4 regions of the Litoribrevibacter albus genome follow, and region 1 is predicted to be linked to each of the others. Evidence: predicted binding sites of a transcription regulator. Region 1 holds the regulator's gene; each other region holds the start of a gene.

Region 1 (4,823 bases):
TTACTAAGGCGACGCCAAAGCCAACGGATGAATTAAACTCAATGAAACAAGAGATTCTTGGGTTGAAACAGATGTTGAAACAGCAGCTGGATGATCGTGAAATGGCAGATTACGCCAGTTACCATCCTTTGCATGCTGCTGTCTTAAAACGATTAACGCAACTGGGTTTAAGTCAGGCATTGGCCCGTCATATTGTTGATCGAGTATCAGAGATGCATGATGAACAGGCAATTTGGCGCGAAGCCTTGACCTTGTTGGCAGACGATTTACCGGTGGCAAAAAGTGATTTGTTGGAACGAGGTGGTGTTTATGCGTTTTTTGGTCCATCAGGATCTGGTAAAACAACAACCATTGCCAAACTGGTTGCCAAATTTGCGTTGAAGCATGGCAGTGAAGGGATTGTATTAATCTCTACAGATGGCCAGCGAATTGGCGCACACGATCAGATGAGAACCTTGGGTCGAATCCTTAATGTGCCTGTTCGTATTGTGGACAAAAAACACTCACTGGAAGTGTTGCTAAATACCGTTCGAAACAAGAATCTGGTGATCATTGACACACCGGGAGTTGATCCGTCCACTTCGTCCATTCATCAGCAATTAAGGGTGATTAAACAGGGCGCGGCGAACTTTAAGGCGTTTTTAACCCTGCCTTGTACTGCAAATAAGAGTGTTTTGTCGAGAATACTTGATAATTATCAAGACTTTAGCTTGAATGGATGTATTCTCACGAAAATTGATGAAACCGGCTCTCTTGGAGAAATGCTAAGTATCCTGGTTGAGCGGGTGATGCCTGTCTCTTTTATAACCAATGGTCCTCGAATTCCTGATGACATTGAACATGCAAATGCAGGGAATCTGGTTAGCAAAGCGGTATATATGTATCAGCAATTAAATGGTGGTGTCTCCGTCTTTAATTCTGATTTGAGACACGCTGAAGAGGCTTTATCTGATCTCAGAATTGCCTAAAAGAATTACGCCTGATGTGTCTGATTAGGATGTGTCTGGTTAGAAAGTGAAAAGTGCCACGGGAGTAGGTATGAGTAGTAGTCCGGTACAAGTCATTGCAGTAACGGGTGGTAAAGGCGGTGTTGGTAAAAGTAACGTTGCCTTAAATCTTGGGATTGCCTTGTGCGAAAAAGGACGCAGAACCGTTCTGCTTGATGCGGATTTGGGGCTGGCCAACATTGATATCTTGTTGGGTATTTCTTCGAATAAAACACTGGAAAATGTGTTGGACGGCGAGTGTGATTTGCAAGATGTTATGGTGCAAGGTCCTTTAGGATTGAAAATTGTACCTGCTTCATCAGGTGCTAAGCACATGGTAAATCTTTCATCTCAGCAGCACGCAGGTCTAATTCATGCCTTCAGCGAATTGGCAAATCAGATGGATGTTCTGATCGTCGATACTGCTGCGGGAATCGCAGATGATGTGATTAGTTTTGTTCGGGCTTCTAATGAAGTACTGGTCGTTGTGACCGATGAACCTACTTCCATCACGGATGCTTACGCCCTTATTAAACTGTTGAATCGCGACTATGGGATGTATCGTTTCCGGGTTGTTGCAAATATGGTGAAGACTCAGCAAGACGGTCGCAATTTGTTTGCTAAACTCACCAAAGTAACAGATAGATTTTTAGATGTAGCTTTGCAGTATGTCGGTTGTGTTCCGTTTGATGAATCCGTCAAAAAAGCGGTACAACGTCAAAAAGCTGTGTTAGAAGCCTATCCAAGATCGAAAGCTTCAGTCGCGATTCGAGCCTTGGCGCAAAAGGCAGATGCTTGGCCATTGCCAACGTCATCGAAAGGACATCTGGAATTTTTTGCTGAACAGTTGGTTCAATATAACGTTGGTTAATTTCGTTATGTTGGCTGTACTGGAATATTCTAAGACTGAAGAACAAAGGTATTGCTATGGCTGCAGTTAACGGGGTTGCTATGTATTCAGAGACGGATCCAAAAAGTTCTCAAGCCCTAGTCCAGCAGTATGCCGGTCTGGTAAAAAAAATCGCCACTCACTTGATGGGGCGTTTACCTCCGTGTGTGCAGTTAGATGATCTCATTCAGTCTGGCATGATCGGACTATTAGAAGCGGCGAAAAAGTACGATGCTTCCAAAGGCGCCAGTTTTGAAACTTATGCCGGGATTCGCATTCGTGGCTCCATGCTTGATGAAATTCGTCGAGGTGACTGGGCACCAAGATCGGTGCACAGAAACAGCCGACGAGTTACCGATGCGATCAAACAAGTTGAGGGTCAAACCGGTCGAGATGCCCAAGATCATGAAGTTGCTAAAGAAATGGGTATTTCGGTCGATGAGTACCATAGTTATCTACAGGATTCGGTGGGAAGTAAACTATTCAGCTTCGAAGAGCTGATAGCCGAAGGTGAGTACCAACAGGAAGACATCCACGGTACAACCCCTGGTCCTTTTGATGATGTTGCCAAGCAACGTTTCCGCAGAAAGTTAACCGATGCAATTACTCGATTACCTGAGCGTGAACGTCTCACGTTGGCGCTGTATTACAACGAAGAATTAAACTTGAAGGAAATTGGTGAGATTTTAGGGGTAAGTGAATCGCGGGTCAGTCAAATCCACAGCCAGGCAGCTCATAGACTTAAATCTAGGTTGCTTGAATGGAATGACGAGACTGCCTAAAAGCGGCATAATAACTGGATAGTCTAGAACTAACGGCTACACTTATCTTGTAACCATATTCGAAGGGAAAATTCATTTTCCATCAAGGTCTTGGGAGGTCATCTTGGACAAGAATATGAAAATTCTAATAGTTGACGATTTTTCAACTATGAGAAGAATTATCAAAAATTTATTAAAAGACTTGGGGTTCACAAATACCCATGAAGCAGACGATGGAAGCACTGCGTTGCCAATGCTGAAAACGGGAGATTTCGATTTCCTAATCACCGACTGGAATATGCCGGGGATGACGGGTATCGATTTGTTGCGTGCTGTGCGAGCGGATGATGCTCTTTCTCATATGCCGGTACTTATGGTTACCGCAGAAGCAAAACGTGAACAAATTGTGGCGGCAGCGCAGGCTGGTGTGAATGGTTATGTTGTTAAACCGTTTACAGCTCAGGCGTTAAAAGAAAAAATCGAAAAAATCTTTGAACGTGTAGAAGCCAGTTAAGTGCCTGTGACCGTTCTCTAAGGGGAACCGAATGTCTGATAACAAAGTTGATCACCTGGATGAATTCCAGGAATCGATCCGTCAGCATACCAAAGCACTTGTTGACGCTGTCGAAGCGGAAGATTTTACAAGTGCTATCCAACATGTACAAAGCTTGTCCGATGTAAGAGACCAAAACTTATATAAAGAGATTGGTCGACTGACACGAGCTTTGCATAACTCTATCAAAAATTTTGAAATTGATATCTCTGAACACAATTCTGAAATGTCTCAGATGGCAGATGCGTCTGATCGTTTGGATTATGTGATTCAGTCAACCAATAAAGCTGCTAATAAAACCATGGATCTTGTCGAAGACACGATTCCGGTGGTTGATGATCTCAAAGCAGAAGCCTCTGAACTTTCTTCAGAGTGGGGTCGTTTGCTTAGGCGCGAAATGGATGTTTCCGAATTTAGAAACCTCTACAAACGAATAGATGAGTTTCTTAAAAAGGTAGAAGGTTCGAGTGGGACTATGTCCACTAACTTGTCCAACATCCTATTGGCTCAGGATTATCAAGACCTGACCGGCCAGGTGATTCAAAAAGTCATCAAACTGGTGAAAGGGGTTGAAGATGATCTTGTTCGCCTGGTTAAAATGGCTGGACTCGTGGAACGAATTACCGGTATCGAAAATTCTCAAGAAGTTACTGAAGCCGCCGATGAATTGTTAGCAGAGGGTCCTATCATTGACGCAGAAGAGCGCGAAAATGTAGTGACCAGTCAGGATGAGGTGGATGACTTGTTGTCCAGCCTGGGATTCTAAGGAGTCATTGAATGAGTTTCGAGGCCGATGAAGAAATCCTCCAGGATTTTCTTGTAGAGTCAGGTGAAATTTTGGAGCTGCTTCAAGAGCAGTTGGTCGACCTGGAGCAGAGACCAGATGATAAAGACCTGTTAAACGCTATTTTCCGTGGTTTCCATACGGTCAAAGGCGGGGCAGGCTTCTTACAGCTACATAATCTGGTTGAATGCTGTCACGTTGCAGAGAATGTGTTTGATATTCTTCGGAATGGTCAACGCTCTGTTACATCCGAATTAATGGATGTTGTTCTTCAAGCACTGGATGCCGTCAATGAAATGTTTGACTGCGTTCGTAATCGTGAACCTCTTCCAGCAGCAGATCCTGGACTAATCGCGAGCCTCGAAACTTTAGCAAGACCTGAAAGTGAAGATGCTGTAGCTGAAACAAGTGCACCAGAACCTGTAGAAGATGCAGCTGATGCCGAGTTTGATCAAATGGTTGCAGCATCGGACACTCCGGCAGGGTCTGATGAGGACGACTTGTTTGATATGGATTCTTCACCGGCTCCAGCGTCTGGTGGGACTGGCAGTGATGAAATTACTGAAGAAGAGTTCGAAGCTTTACTGAATGAATTACACGGTGAAGGAGGATCGCCTTCTGCACCGAAGCAGGCTAATGAAGAGCCTGCGGCTCCTGCCCCCGCACCAGTGGCAAAATCCTCTGGCGGTGATGACATCTCTGAAGATGAGTTTGATGCACTGTTGGATCAATTGCATGGTGCCGGTAAAGGCCCTAGTGCTGCTAAGGCGGAGAAAGCTCCGGAAGCACCAGCAGCCCCTGCGCCTGCAACGGGTGGTTCAGGTGGCGATATAATCACGGATGATGAGTT
Region 2 (4,823 bases), on a different contig from region 1:
ACTTTATTGCCGCCGAATACTGGGCCATTGAGCCTATCCTGGTGATCAACAAAGCCGACTTATTTGAAAGCAGCCCGTACAAAGAGCGACTGGAACGACTAAACCAGCTATACACCAGTCTTGGATATAAGGTCATTACCGCATCCAGCCAAACAGAAGCGGGATTAAACGACCTTTATAGTTCCCTTAAAGACAAGACAAGCGTATTCGTAGGACAGTCAGGGGTGGGGAAATCATCGCTCATCAATGTACTCCTGCCTGGTTCTGACATTCAGACCGGAGAACTCTCCGAAACATCCAGAAAAGGTAAACACACCACCACGACCGCTCGTCTATACCACTTCCCTACCGGCGGCGATTTAATCGACTCACCGGGAATTCGCGAGCTGTCGCTCACGAACTTAGACAAGGACACCATTTTGGAAGGGTTTAAAGAACTGCACCCTTTCATTGGCAATTGTAAGTTCAGGAACTGCAATCACGAGTCGGAGCCACAATGCGCCATTCGTGAAGCCTATGACAGTGGAGCGATTTCGGAAGAACGCTACACCAGCTTGTGGCGCATCATTGATTCATTAGAAGAAGAATAGAGAATCTGGATGATTTCTAGTTTCACTTAGAAATCATCCAGATTCCAGATTTGTTCATTGTCTTCAGCTTCTTTAAAACGATCAGGAGACGGTAACTCATCGGGCTTAATGTTACCCAAGTCATCTGACAGTTTCTTAGTCGCTTCTTGCATTTCAGACTTTGTGAAAGGTTGGGAACGAGGCCTTACCGGCTCAATAACCTTAGGCTCATTATTCTGAACCTTACCACCAGCGTTCGTACGAATTTGCTCCGCTGATTTCTTATTCAAAACAATCATCGCGATTCGGCGATTCACCGGATCAAACGGACGCTTCTCATCAAATAACACGGTATCCGCCAAGCCCACCACTTCAGCCACTTTGGCCGCTGGCATACCACCTTCAATCAAGGTTCTTCTCGCGGCATTGGCTCGATTGGAAGACAACTCCCAGTTGCCAAAGTCATCATCGTCGGCGTATTTTGCGGAGTCGGTATGACCGGTGAGTTTCACCTTATTAGGCACTTGCGACAAGAAATTACCCAATTCAAGCAGAATATCCCGCGTGTAATATTTAAGGCGGGCACCACCGGGATCAAACATAGGTCGCTTGGTTTGATCAATGATCTGAATCCTCAAACCTTCCTTGGTGATATCAAGCACCAACTGGTTCTTAAACGGACGCATGGTTTCACTTTCTTCGATTTTTTGCGTTAATTCCTGCATCAGATCTTTGAGACGCTCACGTTCAATTTTTTCCGCCAGCGTTTCAATATCCGCAGCAGACATCACCCCTTGAGGGTCAATGTAATCACTGTCGTAGCCGCGCGTTTCATTGTTGGCATCGAGGGTTTGAGGACTGCCCCCCAAATCAATCACATACCGACTGCCACCACTTTGGCTGACCCCTGCTGGGTCTTTAAAGTAGCCTTCAATGGCTTTCTTCTGGGTTTCCGTAGTGCTGTTCAAAATCCACATTAAAAAGAAAAACGCCATCATCGCGACAGCAAAATCCGCAAAGGCTACCTTCCAAGAACCGCCATGATGCCCTTCTTTTCGGATGGACTTTTTAACGATAATGGGTTGAAACTCTTCCACTCTGGCACCTTTGCAACAGATTCGAAAAAGCGTGCAACATCATAAGCACGCTCAAGATTACTAACGGTTTCTTACTCGCTTATCTAACTCAGCGAAAGTTGGACGGTAATAGGTAGGAATGGTTTTCCGGCCGAATTCAACGGCCAGCTGAGGCGGCATACCATTTTGTGAAGCGACAATACACGCTTTAATGCACTGGAACACATCCATCTCCTGATGAACACGGTTTTCAATGGCGTTACTAGCCGGCCCGATGATGCCATAGGCCAATAAGATACCAGTAAAGGTACCCACCAGAGCCGCCGCCACTTTTCCACCCAATACTTCGGGCGGTTCAGCAATCGCAGCCATACTCAAAACAATCCCCATAACCGCAGCCACGATACCAAATCCAGGCAAGGCATCAGCGACTCGAGCCAACCCGATGGCTGGGGCTTCCTGTTCATGGCGCAAGGTATCCATTTCAAGATCCATTAAATTATCTAACTCGTGAGACGCCATATTGCCCGAGGTAACCAGTCGCAAATAATCACAAATAAAGGTAGTCATCTGCGGATTAACCAGAACAGAGGGGTATTTAGAAAAAATAGCGCTTTTGGTAGGTTCTTCGTAGTCGGCTTCAATCGACATCATGCCTTCACGTCGACTCTTGGCAAATAAGTCAAACAACAAACTCAAGATGTCCATGTAATATTTTTTATTCACTTTTGAGGGCATCATCAAACGCCCGAACCACATTAACGCTGTTCTGGCTGTATGCCCGGTATTCGCAACCACAAATGCGCCTGCTGCACCACCACCAATAATCAAGAGTTCATGCGGATGCCATAATGCATATAACTCACCGCCAGCAAGAATAAAACCGCCACCGATGGAGCAAATTACAACAAGCCAACCTAGTAGTACGAGCATCGAAACTCCATGTAACAAAAAAACACGTTAATTGCGCATCCAACATGCAATGCTTTGTTCACTAAATTTACTGGTTTGTGAATGCAACTTTCAAATATTGTTGGATTTTTTTTATATCGACCAGTATTTAATAAATCTTAGACAAATTTTATAAGCTACTATAAAACACGTCTGTAGAATCATTGTAAATCAACAGTTTTTTAGCGATCCTCTCTCGTCAGAAAGCAAAAGGTTTTAAAAATATAGCCGATAATAACCAAGACTAAACAGATCACGATGAATCAATGGAAATAAGTAAACGTCCAAGCAATGCCGAAGAATGGGCCAACCTGATAAAGGATCAAGCACTTCCTCTGCTCCCCAATACCAGCGCACAATTAATTACCGCGCTTAAACAGGCGGACCTTGCTTTTAGCAAGCTAGCGGCATTAATTCATCGAGACCCCATTGCCTGCTTATATTTAATTAAGTTCGCCAATCAGCAAAATAAGAATCCCAACACAGAGATTCATTCGCCCGATCACGCCATCAGTATGTTAGGTGTGGATAAAGTGCGGACCATTATGAAAAAGCTTCCGACACTGAAGCTTAATCCGAGAAACATCGCTCACAGAGAATATTTACAATCGCTGTGCAACAGTTTGCATGCTGCAGCTCAAGCAGATGCCATGGCACAATATAAGCCGCTGCTTCCAAGAGAAAACCTATACTGGTCAACACTCTTTGCAGGAACCGGCTACTGGCTTATGTGGTCAGCCGCCCCGCATGAAATGCGTATTGTTCAGTACCTTACTTTTGAAGAACGTATGCCCATGGAGCAAGCTCAGAGAAAAGTACTGGGTTGTACCATTCTGGACATCAGTCAATACCTAGGCAATCTCTGGCAGCTACCAACATTCACCAAAGCCAGCATGATGGAAGGGTTAAAGCCAACCCGTCGACAGCTCGTAGAAATCAGTCAAGCCTGCCCTGAAACCGCAGGAGTCACCCCTAACGTCAAACGTGAAACCAAGTTTCTGTTAAACAGCCCGATGTTCCCTACCTTTCTGGGTAATCTGCTAGCACTTGAAAGTTACAAAAACTGGCATGGTCGAAATTTCCATCGCGCGGTTGCGATTTATGGCACATATATGGCGATCAATCATCAGACCGCCTATGAGCGAATTCGTGATGCAGCCATTCAGGTTTCACGAGAACACCCTATTCCATACATTCTGCTGCCGGCAAAACATCTGCTTCAGATTCCGTCAGACATCACCCGCGTAAGCAAACCAAGCTGGGCTCAAGATGAAATCCCGGACAAACCACGCCCTAAGCGCTCAACGACTGCTCGAGCCGAAGCAGATGCAAGCGGCCAATCGAAACAAAGCATGGCGGGTGATGTGGACTTCATTCCAAAACAGGCAGGCCCGAGAAAAGAGAAATCCAACCCAGCTCTAGGTTTGGCCAGTAACAACGTAGCTAAAATCAAGGACAAACGAAATCTTGAGATGTTCAGCGAGTTGACCAACAACATGCTGAAACACCCTGAACGCTTTCAGGATGTCCATGAACTAATGAACGCGGCTGTTCAATGCATAAAATACGGACTCAGCTTGGATCGGGCATCGGCCTCACTTATTAACAGTTCCGGCACTAAGTTGGTCACTTACTATACCGCTGGTATGATGGATACCCCTAAACTGGCGGACTTGGTTATTGATCTGACGAAACCGGGCTTATTCCAAAAACTGGCCCAAAAACCGCTGGGAGCCTGGATCAATCAAACCAACTTCCCCAAAATGCGAGCTATGATCCCAGGTGCACTGGTCAATGCATCCCAGTCTCATCATTTCTTTGTTCAATCCATTTTCGCTAAGAACAAGCCTGTTGCGATTGTCTATGCCGATAGCGGTGCACGAGGGGCAAATCTCACAGAAGAAGACTACAAATACTTCAAGGTCTTATGCCGTGCGTTAGGGCATTGTGTTGAGCACTTTTCAGACCGGAAAGCGACGCTTAAAAAAAGCCAGCAAATTCCGACCTAGTCGCCATCTGCAACGAATAGCCATGACAACCCCTTTCCTCAGATCCGTTTTTCGTTAGAATAAAGATCAAATATCTTGCATCAACGAACACATGGACTAAGTACTGTGGCCGACGCACAACCGTTATTACCCCTTATCCTTGATCCCAAGGATTTAAATGAAGCGATACAAACACCAGCGCTTGCAAGCAAGCTCATCATTGTTGACCTTTCCACTCA
Region 3 (4,823 bases), 400 kb from region 1:
CCATTTTTCTTGCGAATTTGAACTGTAGGATGGTTATTGAAATCTGGGAACCCCAAGTTTCCTACCCTTCGTTTTCTCAGGGCGATTTTATCGCCCTGAGCTTTTTTGCTTTTCTCTGTCCCTGCTTTTTAGTCTCAATATGCTAGTATTTATGCTAATGTTTTTAGTATTTTGTACGCTATAGCTATTAGTAATGTAAAAAACAGACGTGTTAAAACACATACTAGTCATTAAACGTAGCGATCAAAATTACCCGAAATTAATGAAAGGCACCGTACCAAATGAAGTGGATTACATTTTGTGTTGAAGACGAGGATTATTGTCATCAAGTCAGTTCAGTGAAAGAGGTACTTCGTTATGAAGAGCCTGTTCCTGTACCTGGTGCGCCGGATTTTGTGGCAGGGATCATTAATGTCCGTGGTGAAGTGATGGTAGTTTTGGATACCCGAATTATTATGGGATTGCCACCTTTTCAGATGACGGATGCCAGTCGAATCATTTGTCTGGAGTTACCAGAAGGTAATTTTGGGCTGCTTGTGGATTCTGTTTCAGAAATGATTGATTTTGAAGATTCGCAGCTTGACCAAGGTGCACAGCCAACCATTACTGGTTCGTCGATGATGATCAAGGGTACATACAAAGATGAGAAAGGGCTTAAGATTGCGATTGATGTGGATACTTTTGTTGCCAACTACATCGAAGAGCGTCAGGCGGCGTTAGCTTAATCAGACCCTTGTGAAGAAAAGAGCCGCGTGAGGCTCTTTTTTTATGTCTGAATTTATGGTGTTTGGAAGTTGTTAGCCCAGTAGTTGGAGTACCTGTTGTGGCCTGCTATTGGCTTGAGCGAGAACACTGAAGCCGGCCTGTTGTAGCACGGTGAGGCGGGAAAGCCTTGCGGTTTCGGCTGCATAGTCTGTATCCATTATTCTGGATCTGGCGCTCGTCAGGTTTTCTTTTTCGATTAACAGATAATTAATTCGAGCTTCGAGGCGATTTTGAGTGGCACCGAAATTGGCTCGTATGAAAGAGACTCGTTCAAGCGCCTCGTCGGCCCGAAGGATTACATCCAGAGGGTCTTTGCTGACACTTAGGCCGTCGAGTCCCAGCGCGGTAGTATTTGCACCGTACAGTCTGATTTCAAGACGATCAGATCTGGTCGCCCCCAGTTGAATGTTAATGCCTGAGAATGAATTATCATTGCGACTGGCCTTTACTGTAAAACCGGTTGGCCAAATTTCCTGCCAGTGTTCAAGGGGATCACTGTTGTAATCAATAGGGTCTTCAACTGCATCTTCTTGATCAATTGAGGGATTAGCCGGGCTTACATTGGAACCTTGAATTGAACCAGTGTCCGGGTCAGCGAGCTGGATTTGTTCGTCAAGGAAGTCAGCTCCGTTAGTATCAAAGTCTGATAAGAAGGTTGTTTCATCTGTGAAGGCGGCTCCGGTGAATCCGGCGCCGGAAACGTAGCCTCTGAGGCCACCAAGATCGGTGCTGACTTGACTGATGGCGTCATCCAGCGTGATGTTATTCGGATCTGATGACAGAACGGTCATTATGTCTTTTATGCCTTCCCCGCCTGCTGCGACAATTGAGTCGTGTAGATAGCGTACGGCAAGCGTTGCGGAGGAATATTCAGCGCTGCTACCTCCCCAGGTCGCGGGGGCTGTAGTGAATCCCTGAGAAATTAAGGCGGATGAGCTGCCAGCAGCGGCCAGATCTATGGAAATCCGTTCGTCTGCGCCATGAATAAATTCGGCAGCACCTTCTTTGAACCAGGTATTTAGTTCGCCCCAATTAGTGCTTACGGCCATAACCGCATGTGTCATTTCATGAGCAATGATTCGGTCATTATAGAAAGGCTCTGTACCGCCGTTGGGTAAATTGGCGGGCCGGAAATCTTCCATATCGATATAAAGCTCTACGCTTCCACTAACAGCGGGACCTGATGAACCAACCAGAGATTGTACATAAGCTGCTGTACCACCAGGACCGTCACTTTCAGGGTCGCCAGTGTCTGCCAGAAAAATTCCCAGCGTTTGGCCATCTCCGGTAAGGCCATAAAAGTCTGCAATCAGTTGTTCGGAAGATTCAAGCCAACCGGTAGTTAAACCAATCATGACAGCGGTTTTGGTTTCGTCGTCTTGAAGGGAAACAATGCCGTGACTTTGAAGGGGAGGGGCACTGTCATCGAGAAGATTGAGGCCATTAAAACGGGTGTGTTTGGCTGTGAAGTTAATGCTTTCTAATAGATATTCCACTTCGATCTGAAGTGCTTCTCGCTCGAAATCACTGTTGGTGCCGTTTGCAGCCTGAACAGCAAGTTCACGGATTCGTTGAATGTTTTCAGTAATACTTTCTAAGCCACCATCGGCTGTTTGGATGAGAGAAATACCATCGTTTGCGTTTCGAATGGCAGCAGTTGCTTCTCTGATGCCAGATTCCATGCGAGTGGAAATGGCAAGCCCGGCAGCATCGTCTGCAGCGCTATTAATTCGTAAGCCAGAAGAGAGTCTACGGAATACCGTACTCATTTCATTCTCGACACTGTTTAAATGCCGTTGAGTTCTTAAGGCTGCTATATTGGTATTGATTATCTGCATCGATGCTGTGTTTTTATCCCTTGTCAGAGAGTTATCGCCCGTGCTTTAGCAAACTTAAGTGTTTCTGGCTTCTTTGTTGCGATATTTGTTGTCTGTGTGGACTAGTAAATGAAACACTAACTAGCGTATAATCCGCCCGATTTTTTTATACAGCTAAACACACTTTTTGAGGAATAGTTCCATGGCGGTAGAGCGCACACTTTCTATTGTTAAACCAGACGCAGTTGGCAAAAACGTAATCGGTGAAATCCTTTCTCGTTTTGAGAAAGCAGGTCTACAAATCGTTGCTGCTAAAATGCTACAACTGGACGACGAAAAAGCTGGCGGTTTCTACGCTGAGCATAAAGAGCGTCCTTTCTTTAAAGATCTTGTTGAATTCATGACTTCTGGTCCTGTTGTTGTTCAGGTTCTTGAAGGTGAAGGCGCAATCGCTAAAAACCGTGACCTTATGGGTGCTACTAACCCACAAGAAGCTGAAGCTGGTACTATCCGTGCTGATTTCGCTCAGAGCATTGATGCAAATGCTGTACACGGTTCTGATTCAGCAGCGTCTGCTGAGCGTGAAATCGCTTACTTCTTCTCTGCAGAAGAAATCTGCGCTCGCTAAGTTTTAGCGAATGCAACATTAAGCCGAAGCCTGGTTGCTTCGGCTTTGTGCTTTCTAGATAATGGTCAACTAATTTCAAAGCACAACTTATTTTTCTCTTACAATTCGATTTATAGACCGTAAATCCTGGACTAAAGGTGAGTCATCATGAGTTCTGCAACTCCTGTTCAAAATACAGCCTCTCAAGTTATTACTACTGATAATCAATCTTCTGTTGAAAAAGTGAATCTTCTCGGACTATCCCTGGATAAGATGATTGCCTTTTTTGAAAGTATCGGTGAGAAAAAGTTTAGAGCCGTTCAAGTGATGAAGTGGATTCATCAGTACGGAATCGATAACTTTGATGACATGACGAACGTTGGGAAGGCGCTGAAAGCGAAGTTGCAAAAAGTCTCTGAGATTCGTCCTCCTGAAGTGGTTTATCACAACTTTTCCGATGATGGCACGCGCAAATGGGTTATTCGCGTTGAAGGTGGCAGTTGTGTTGAAACAGTTTTGATTCCAGCTGAAGGCAGAAATACGCTATGTGTTTCTTCTCAGGTCGGTTGTTCTTTGGATTGCAGCTTCTGTTCGACCGGTAAGCAAGGATTCCAGCGTAATCTTAGCGCAGCAGAAGTGATTGGTCAGTTATGGATTGCCTGTAAATCATTTGGCGAACGTGATCCTTCTAATCCGCGCCCTGTGTCTAATGTGGTTATGATGGGAATGGGTGAACCACTGCTTAACTTTGAGAATGTGGTTGACGCAATGTCATTAATGATGGAAGACAATGCTTATGGCTTGTCTAAACGTCGCGTGACTCTAAGTACTTCTGGTGTGGTCCCTGCATTACGTGAGTTGGGTGATCGAACAGACGTCTCTTTGGCTATTTCATTGCATGCGCCGAATGATGAATTGCGTAATGAATTGGTCCCGATTAATAAGAAATATCCAATCTCAATGTTGTTGGATGCTTGTCAGGAGTACCTCGACAAGTGTGACGACAAGCGAGGAATTACCATCGAATACACCATGATGGATGGAGTTAACGATACATTGATGCATGCTAAACAGTTGGCTAAAGTGTTGCGTCGTATTTCATGTAAGATAAACCTGATTCCGTTTAATCCGTTCCCGAATTCTGGCTATCAACGCTCCAAGCCAGAGGCTGTGAGTCAGTTCCATAGTTATTTGAATTCAGTCGGGATTGTGACAACGGTTCGATCAACTCGTGGTGATGATATTGATGCAGCCTGTGGTCAGTTGGTAGGTCAGGTTGAGGATAGAACTCGACGTAGTGCGAAATACGCAGAGGCAGCTCAATAGTCTTGGAAGTCGAATTAAATGGCCTTCATGGCTTATTTTGACTAGCAAGTGCGGTCGTCTAGCATTTAAACTGTACAGCATTGTTTGGGTTACTGATAAAGGAACGAATCAAGAAGATGAATTTGAAGGTAAACAGTCGTACTTTAATTTTGGGGTTGATGCTTGGTCTGATTACTTTGTTTTCAGGGTGTACGGTTGTTGAAACTCATAGTCGTTTTACTGAAAAGAAGGATCTGGAGAAAAATTTAGACTTCAGGGTAAAAGCCGCATTTCTTCATCTCCAGCGTGGTCATACCGAACCGGCTAAG
Region 4 (4,823 bases), 180 kb from region 1:
TGCTTACGAGCAACGGAGGAATCGTCCACAATCAGAATGTGGCCTAGATCTTCATCGTCTTCCTGAGGAATCTCTTCAAGAATTTCATCACTGATAGCATCACCAGAAGGTACCACCTCAGCAATTACTTTCTCCACATCAATGATTTCGACCAATTTACCATCCAACTCGGTAACCGCCGTCAGATAGCTTTCTTTACCCGTACCTGATGGAGGCGGATGAATCGATTCCCAGTTAGTGTTCACGATGCGCTCAACAGAGCTCACCAGGAATCCCTGAACCGTACGGTTATATTCCGAAATAATAACAAAACTGTTTTCGACATTTGGCAAGGGAGCTGCGCCAGTTGCCATACTCAAATCGAGAATAGGAATCGTCCCACCGCGAATATGAGCAACTCCTCTGACAACAGGGTTTAACTTCGGCATCATTGTTAACTTAGGGCACTGAAGCACTTCCTTAACCTTGAATACATTAATGCCATAAACCTGGGATGTACCCAATTTAAATAACAGCAATTCCAGACGGTTCTGACCAACCATCTGAGTTCTGGAATTTACTGTGTCTAATACACCGGCCATTAATTTAATTCTCCCAATAAGAATCGAACGGCTTAATCATAGTAAGCATACCCCAAAAGCTATGAAACTAAACGATTATGTTCATTCATCGCTATCGGCAGTCTGGTTCGATTCTTGAAATTTAATGTACAAAAGAAACATTTAACATCGAGTTTTTTGTACTTACCCGGTAAAGATGCCCCTCATTTTATAAGATTCACACCTCAACCGTGGCATAAGGCTTGCTTGGTTAAACATAACAAAAACAAAGCGGCAAAAAGATGACACTTGGTATAACTATGCTTCACAAACTACTTGTAATAAAGTCTAGCCGATTCCTGGAAAAGGCAAAGCAAATTACAGGCGCATCGTGTGCGATGGTCTTACTTTCTCTCTCGACATCGACATTAGCCGCCGGCACAGTGGGCTATCAGACACAAGACGTTCAGGTTATCCCGGAGTTAATGGTGAACTTCATTACTAACGAGATGACAACAGCAGGCATTAACACCACAGATCTCGACTTTTACCCACAAAAAATCAGCCAACGCTTGAAATTACCGAACTGTAAAGCGCCTCTAGATTTCTACAAAGAAGGGTCAAAAACCAGCTTTTATGGCCGCAACACCATTAAGGTGAGTTGCGCCACACCCAACTGGAGCTTTTACAGCAGTGTCACGGTTAAAGCCTATGGGCAAGTATTAACCGCCGCCTCTCCTATTTCGAAAGATGAAATCATTACTCAGGAACACTTACAGATCACGCGCATGGATCGCTCCAAAATCACAGGCAACAGCCTGACAGATGCAAGTTCCATTCTGGGTCTGTCCGCTAAACGTCCAATACGGCAAGGTCAGATCCTAAAAGCTCAACAGTTTGAGCAACCCAAGCTTATCGAACGGGGTGACGGTGTCATAATTCAGGCGGTCGGAAAAGCGATGACAGTCAGTACCGCAGGCGAGGCATTAAGTCACGGTCGGCTGGGTGAAAACATACGAGTTAGAAACATCAAATCAGACAGAGAAATCATTGCAAAAGTTAAGAGTAAAGACACGGTTGTTGTGATGTTATACTGATGCCCAAATTATCGTGGTAAACCTTAGAAAAAACTGACTTTAACACTAAAGTTAACAGTAGAGCTGCCGATATAACCGAGTGAAGGTAATTCAATTTCGCGGAAAGGCTGGAGAACACTATGGAAATCAACAACCTTAATATTAATAGCAGTAGCCATAAGGCTAAGCAAGCCGATGGGTCTACATCTGGCAAAAGCAAGGTTTCTACTGAGAAAGCTCAACCTGAAAGTGGTGAAACTGTATTCATCAGTTCAGAAAGTAAAGCACTGAAAGATCTGGAAGCATCCATCAAAGCAGAACCAGATTTTGATGTGGAAAAAGTAGAACGCATTAAAGCCGATATCGCCGAAGGCAAATTTGTCATCGACGACGAAGCATTAGCGAACAACATTATCGAGTTTGATGACCTTCTGGGTTAACGGTCAGCGTATTCACTGATATGCACCTCGTTCACACAGAGCAATCAGACTCATCCATGAAAGGATCGAATTAATGTCTGAGAATATTGAGAAAGCACGTGACATCATTCTACACGGAATTGATGATGATCTAATCACGTTATCAGAAATGAAAACCCTGCTTTCTGATGAACGCTCTGCGCTTGAGAATCGAGACATAGAAACCATCAAGCAAATCAGTGTTAAAAAAGCTGAACTGACGGATGTGCTCACCATGCGTGCGAATCAGAGATCAGAAGTTCTCGCTTCGTTAGGCTTGGATAATGACGAAACCGGCATATACACGCTGTTTGAAGGAGCCCCGCGAAACCGCCTCGATCAAGCATGGTCAGAACTGAAAGCTGAATTACAAGCTTGTCAGGACGCCAATGAGATCAACAGCAAGGTTGCGTCGAGAATTCGTCATTCCATGCAGCACATCCTAAAAATCATTCAAGGCAAGTCTGAAAAGCCAAATTTATACAATCCTTTAGGCAGTACAGCAGCTGTTATTACAGGGAATTTAATCGGTGAAGCGTAAATGTAAGTGATCCGGGCCAACAGCCTACAGACAGAATGTGATCACAACATTTGACCTTTTACCAAGAGCTAATTAATTTATTCACTTGGATAAATTAATTAGCACAGGAAGTAATGGGTAGTACTGAATGACCTATAGAATTCTTAAAACACCTGAAGAGCATTACTCGGTACTTCGTACCATCCAGGACAACCGCTACCCTACCACCCTATCATTTCATTCTCATGATCAGGATTATCTTACCCAAGTCATCAAGGCAGACATTAAAAATCGCTGTTTCTTCATCGATGAACTCAAGCCACCCAGTGGGCATAAGCTAGCCGCATCAAAAGAAAGCTTCGATATTATTACCAAGCTTAATGGCGTCGAGATCATCATCAAAGGCGCTCAGATTGTAGGGGCTGGAAAATCCGAAGACGGTACGTTCTACAAGTTAACCTTTCCGGAAGAAATTCTGTACCTTCAAAGACGCCACGCTTTTCGCGTCGATCTTCCCGAAGACAGTGAAGTGTACGCCGAAATTCGAGGCGATGAACATCAATCCACCAGCCATGCCAGGGTATTAGATGTGTCAGCCACAGGTTGTCGTGTAAGACTCAAACAAATGCCGGAACCTCCTTTTGTTCAAGGAGAAATTTTGCCGATGTTTATGCTGAAAATTTCAAAAAGCGTTCAGGTAGAAGGACAAGCGGAATTAAGGTTTGTAGCGCAAGACGAGAAAGACGGCAGCTATCTTCTTGGCATTGAACTAAAAGAACTGTTTGGTTTGGGACACCGTACGATGGAACGGTTTGTAAACGAGCTACAACGAGACGCCCGAAAGCAGAAATTCGAATAAGCCGGCTCAGGTTCTTAATCAACGACCTCCAGACCGCCTCCAAAAATCAATAATCAATTGAGCAAGACTAGCGGCTACCCCCTCTCAGAAGCTATAACGCCTGATTTAATCCGGCATCTAACAGCTTCTGATGCAGTTCAGGCTCAGACTTGGCCCGTTCAAAGTCAGCCAATTCATCCAAATCCCACAAAGGCTCAGCGAACCAACAACGCCAACCGATCGACTGAAACTGGGCCTTTTGCTGAGCGAATACACGTTCGGTTCCCCACTCAATACCAGTGAACATTTGCTCATGAGTGGTTGTAGCACCTATCGCGATATACCCACCATCCAAAGCAGGCACAAGCACCGAGTCGTAAGTATCCAACGCCTTAAAAGCAGTATCAACAACACACTCGCTGATAGAAATTGCATCGCCACCGACAATAATGACCTTCTCATATTCGCTCTGTAACACCTCAAGCGTGGACTTCATTTTATCACCCAAAGTTCCATCGCATTGAAGATGCGTTTTTAGGCCATATGCCTTAATCAAACTCGTAAAAAAAGGGTGATCCAAATGTTTGGAGGCACTTAGAAAACAGTCCCAACGACTTGATTGAGTTAACGTGCGGCAAATCGTCTTCAACATGGCTTGGTAGACATTTAACGCAGCCGAGTTGCCCAAATCCTTTGCCAGTCGAGTCTTCACTTCGCCCGCAATAGGCGCTTTGGAAAAGATCACCAGCGCACAAGAGGCAGATTTCTTCACCTGATCTTCAGACATCATGCTTCATCCTTTTCGCCCATAATACAGCTGATGAATCTTTTGCGGGGATGCACCAAGCCAATAGATCAACCTCAAATACCACATAGTTCTTATCGTCTTGAAGACACCATGAGTGAGCCATTTTCGACTGGAAGTAACGATCGGCTTGTTGGGAATAAATGCCGTTGAAACACGCTTTAACTTCTTGCTCAGTTCAATGTCTTCCATCAACGCCTGATTTGGGAATCCCTCAACTTGAAGGAAAACATCAGCATCTACCAACATCCCCTGATCCCCAGTACAAATAGAAGTTAAGCGGCTTCGCCAGTTCATCATAAACGCCACCATTCGAAGCGTTTTCATATCCTGATCGAGACGGACATTGAATCGCCCCCAACGGCATTGCGATTGCTTGAGGTAGCCATGAAGATCCTCCGACAAATCCTCTTCAATACGAGTGTCAGCATGGAGGAACCATAACACCTCGCCTTTCACGAACCGGACACCATAATTCATTTGACCTGCGCGTTGCGGCGCACATCGCACCAAGCGGGCTTTGGCGTATTTCGAAACCAGATCGTTTAACACAGCAAGTCCATCTAACTCAGACGCTGTGTCTAAAT

The links. The regulator FliA, encoded in region 1, starts transcription of late flagellar genes. The targets are predictions, from matches to a motif close to CTAAAGTTNNNNNNNNNNCNGCCGATA.
Region 2: a site for FliA is predicted at 2,693-2,719, ahead of motA (flagellar motor stator protein MotA). Genes of this name have one in related genera too.
Region 3: a site for FliA is predicted at 2,636-2,662, ahead of QQL66_RS12770 (flagellinolysin). Genes of this name have one in related genera too.
Region 4: a site for FliA is predicted at 1,682-1,708, ahead of flgM (flagellar biosynthesis anti-sigma factor FlgM). Genes of this name have one in related genera too.

What each region holds. Positions count from the first base shown of each region.
Region 1 covers NZ_BSNM01000015.1:436,430-441,252, forward strand. The annotation lists gene flhF (flagellar biosynthesis GTPase FlhF) at 1-968, shown strand, start outside; gene QQL66_RS14365 (MinD/ParA family protein) at 1,039-1,857, shown strand; gene QQL66_RS14370 (RNA polymerase sigma factor FliA) at 1,914-2,657, shown strand; gene cheY (chemotaxis response regulator CheY) at 2,773-3,150, shown strand; gene QQL66_RS14380 (protein phosphatase CheZ) at 3,182-3,955, shown strand; gene QQL66_RS14385 (chemotaxis protein CheA) at 3,967-4,823, shown strand, end outside.
Region 2 covers NZ_BSNM01000006.1:175,387-180,209, reverse strand. The annotation lists gene rsgA (small ribosomal subunit biogenesis GTPase RsgA) at 1-590, shown strand, start outside; gene motB (flagellar motor protein MotB) at 617-1,666, opposite strand; gene motA (flagellar motor stator protein MotA) at 1,727-2,578, opposite strand; gene QQL66_RS05585 (HDOD domain-containing protein) at 2,863-4,605, shown strand; gene QQL66_RS05580 (sulfurtransferase) at 4,711-4,823, shown strand, end outside.
Region 3 covers NZ_BSNM01000015.1:40,102-44,924, forward strand. The annotation lists gene QQL66_RS12765 (chemotaxis protein CheW) at 282-725, shown strand; gene QQL66_RS12770 (flagellinolysin) at 798-2,603, opposite strand; gene ndk (nucleoside-diphosphate kinase) at 2,785-3,210, shown strand; gene rlmN (dual-specificity RNA methyltransferase RlmN) at 3,358-4,515, shown strand; gene pilW (type IV pilus biogenesis/stability protein PilW) at 4,632-4,823, shown strand, end outside.
Region 4 covers NZ_BSNM01000015.1:255,097-259,919, reverse strand. The annotation lists gene QQL66_RS13600 (chemotaxis protein CheV) at 1-581, opposite strand, end outside; gene flgA (flagellar basal body P-ring formation chaperone FlgA) at 860-1,636, shown strand; gene flgM (flagellar biosynthesis anti-sigma factor FlgM) at 1,756-2,055, shown strand; gene QQL66_RS13585 (flagella synthesis protein FlgN) at 2,129-2,614, shown strand; gene QQL66_RS13580 (flagellar brake protein) at 2,742-3,452, shown strand; gene QQL66_RS13575 (TIGR04282 family arsenosugar biosynthesis glycosyltransferase) at 3,544-4,221, opposite strand; gene QQL66_RS13570 (TIGR04283 family arsenosugar biosynthesis glycosyltransferase) at 4,225-4,823, opposite strand, start outside.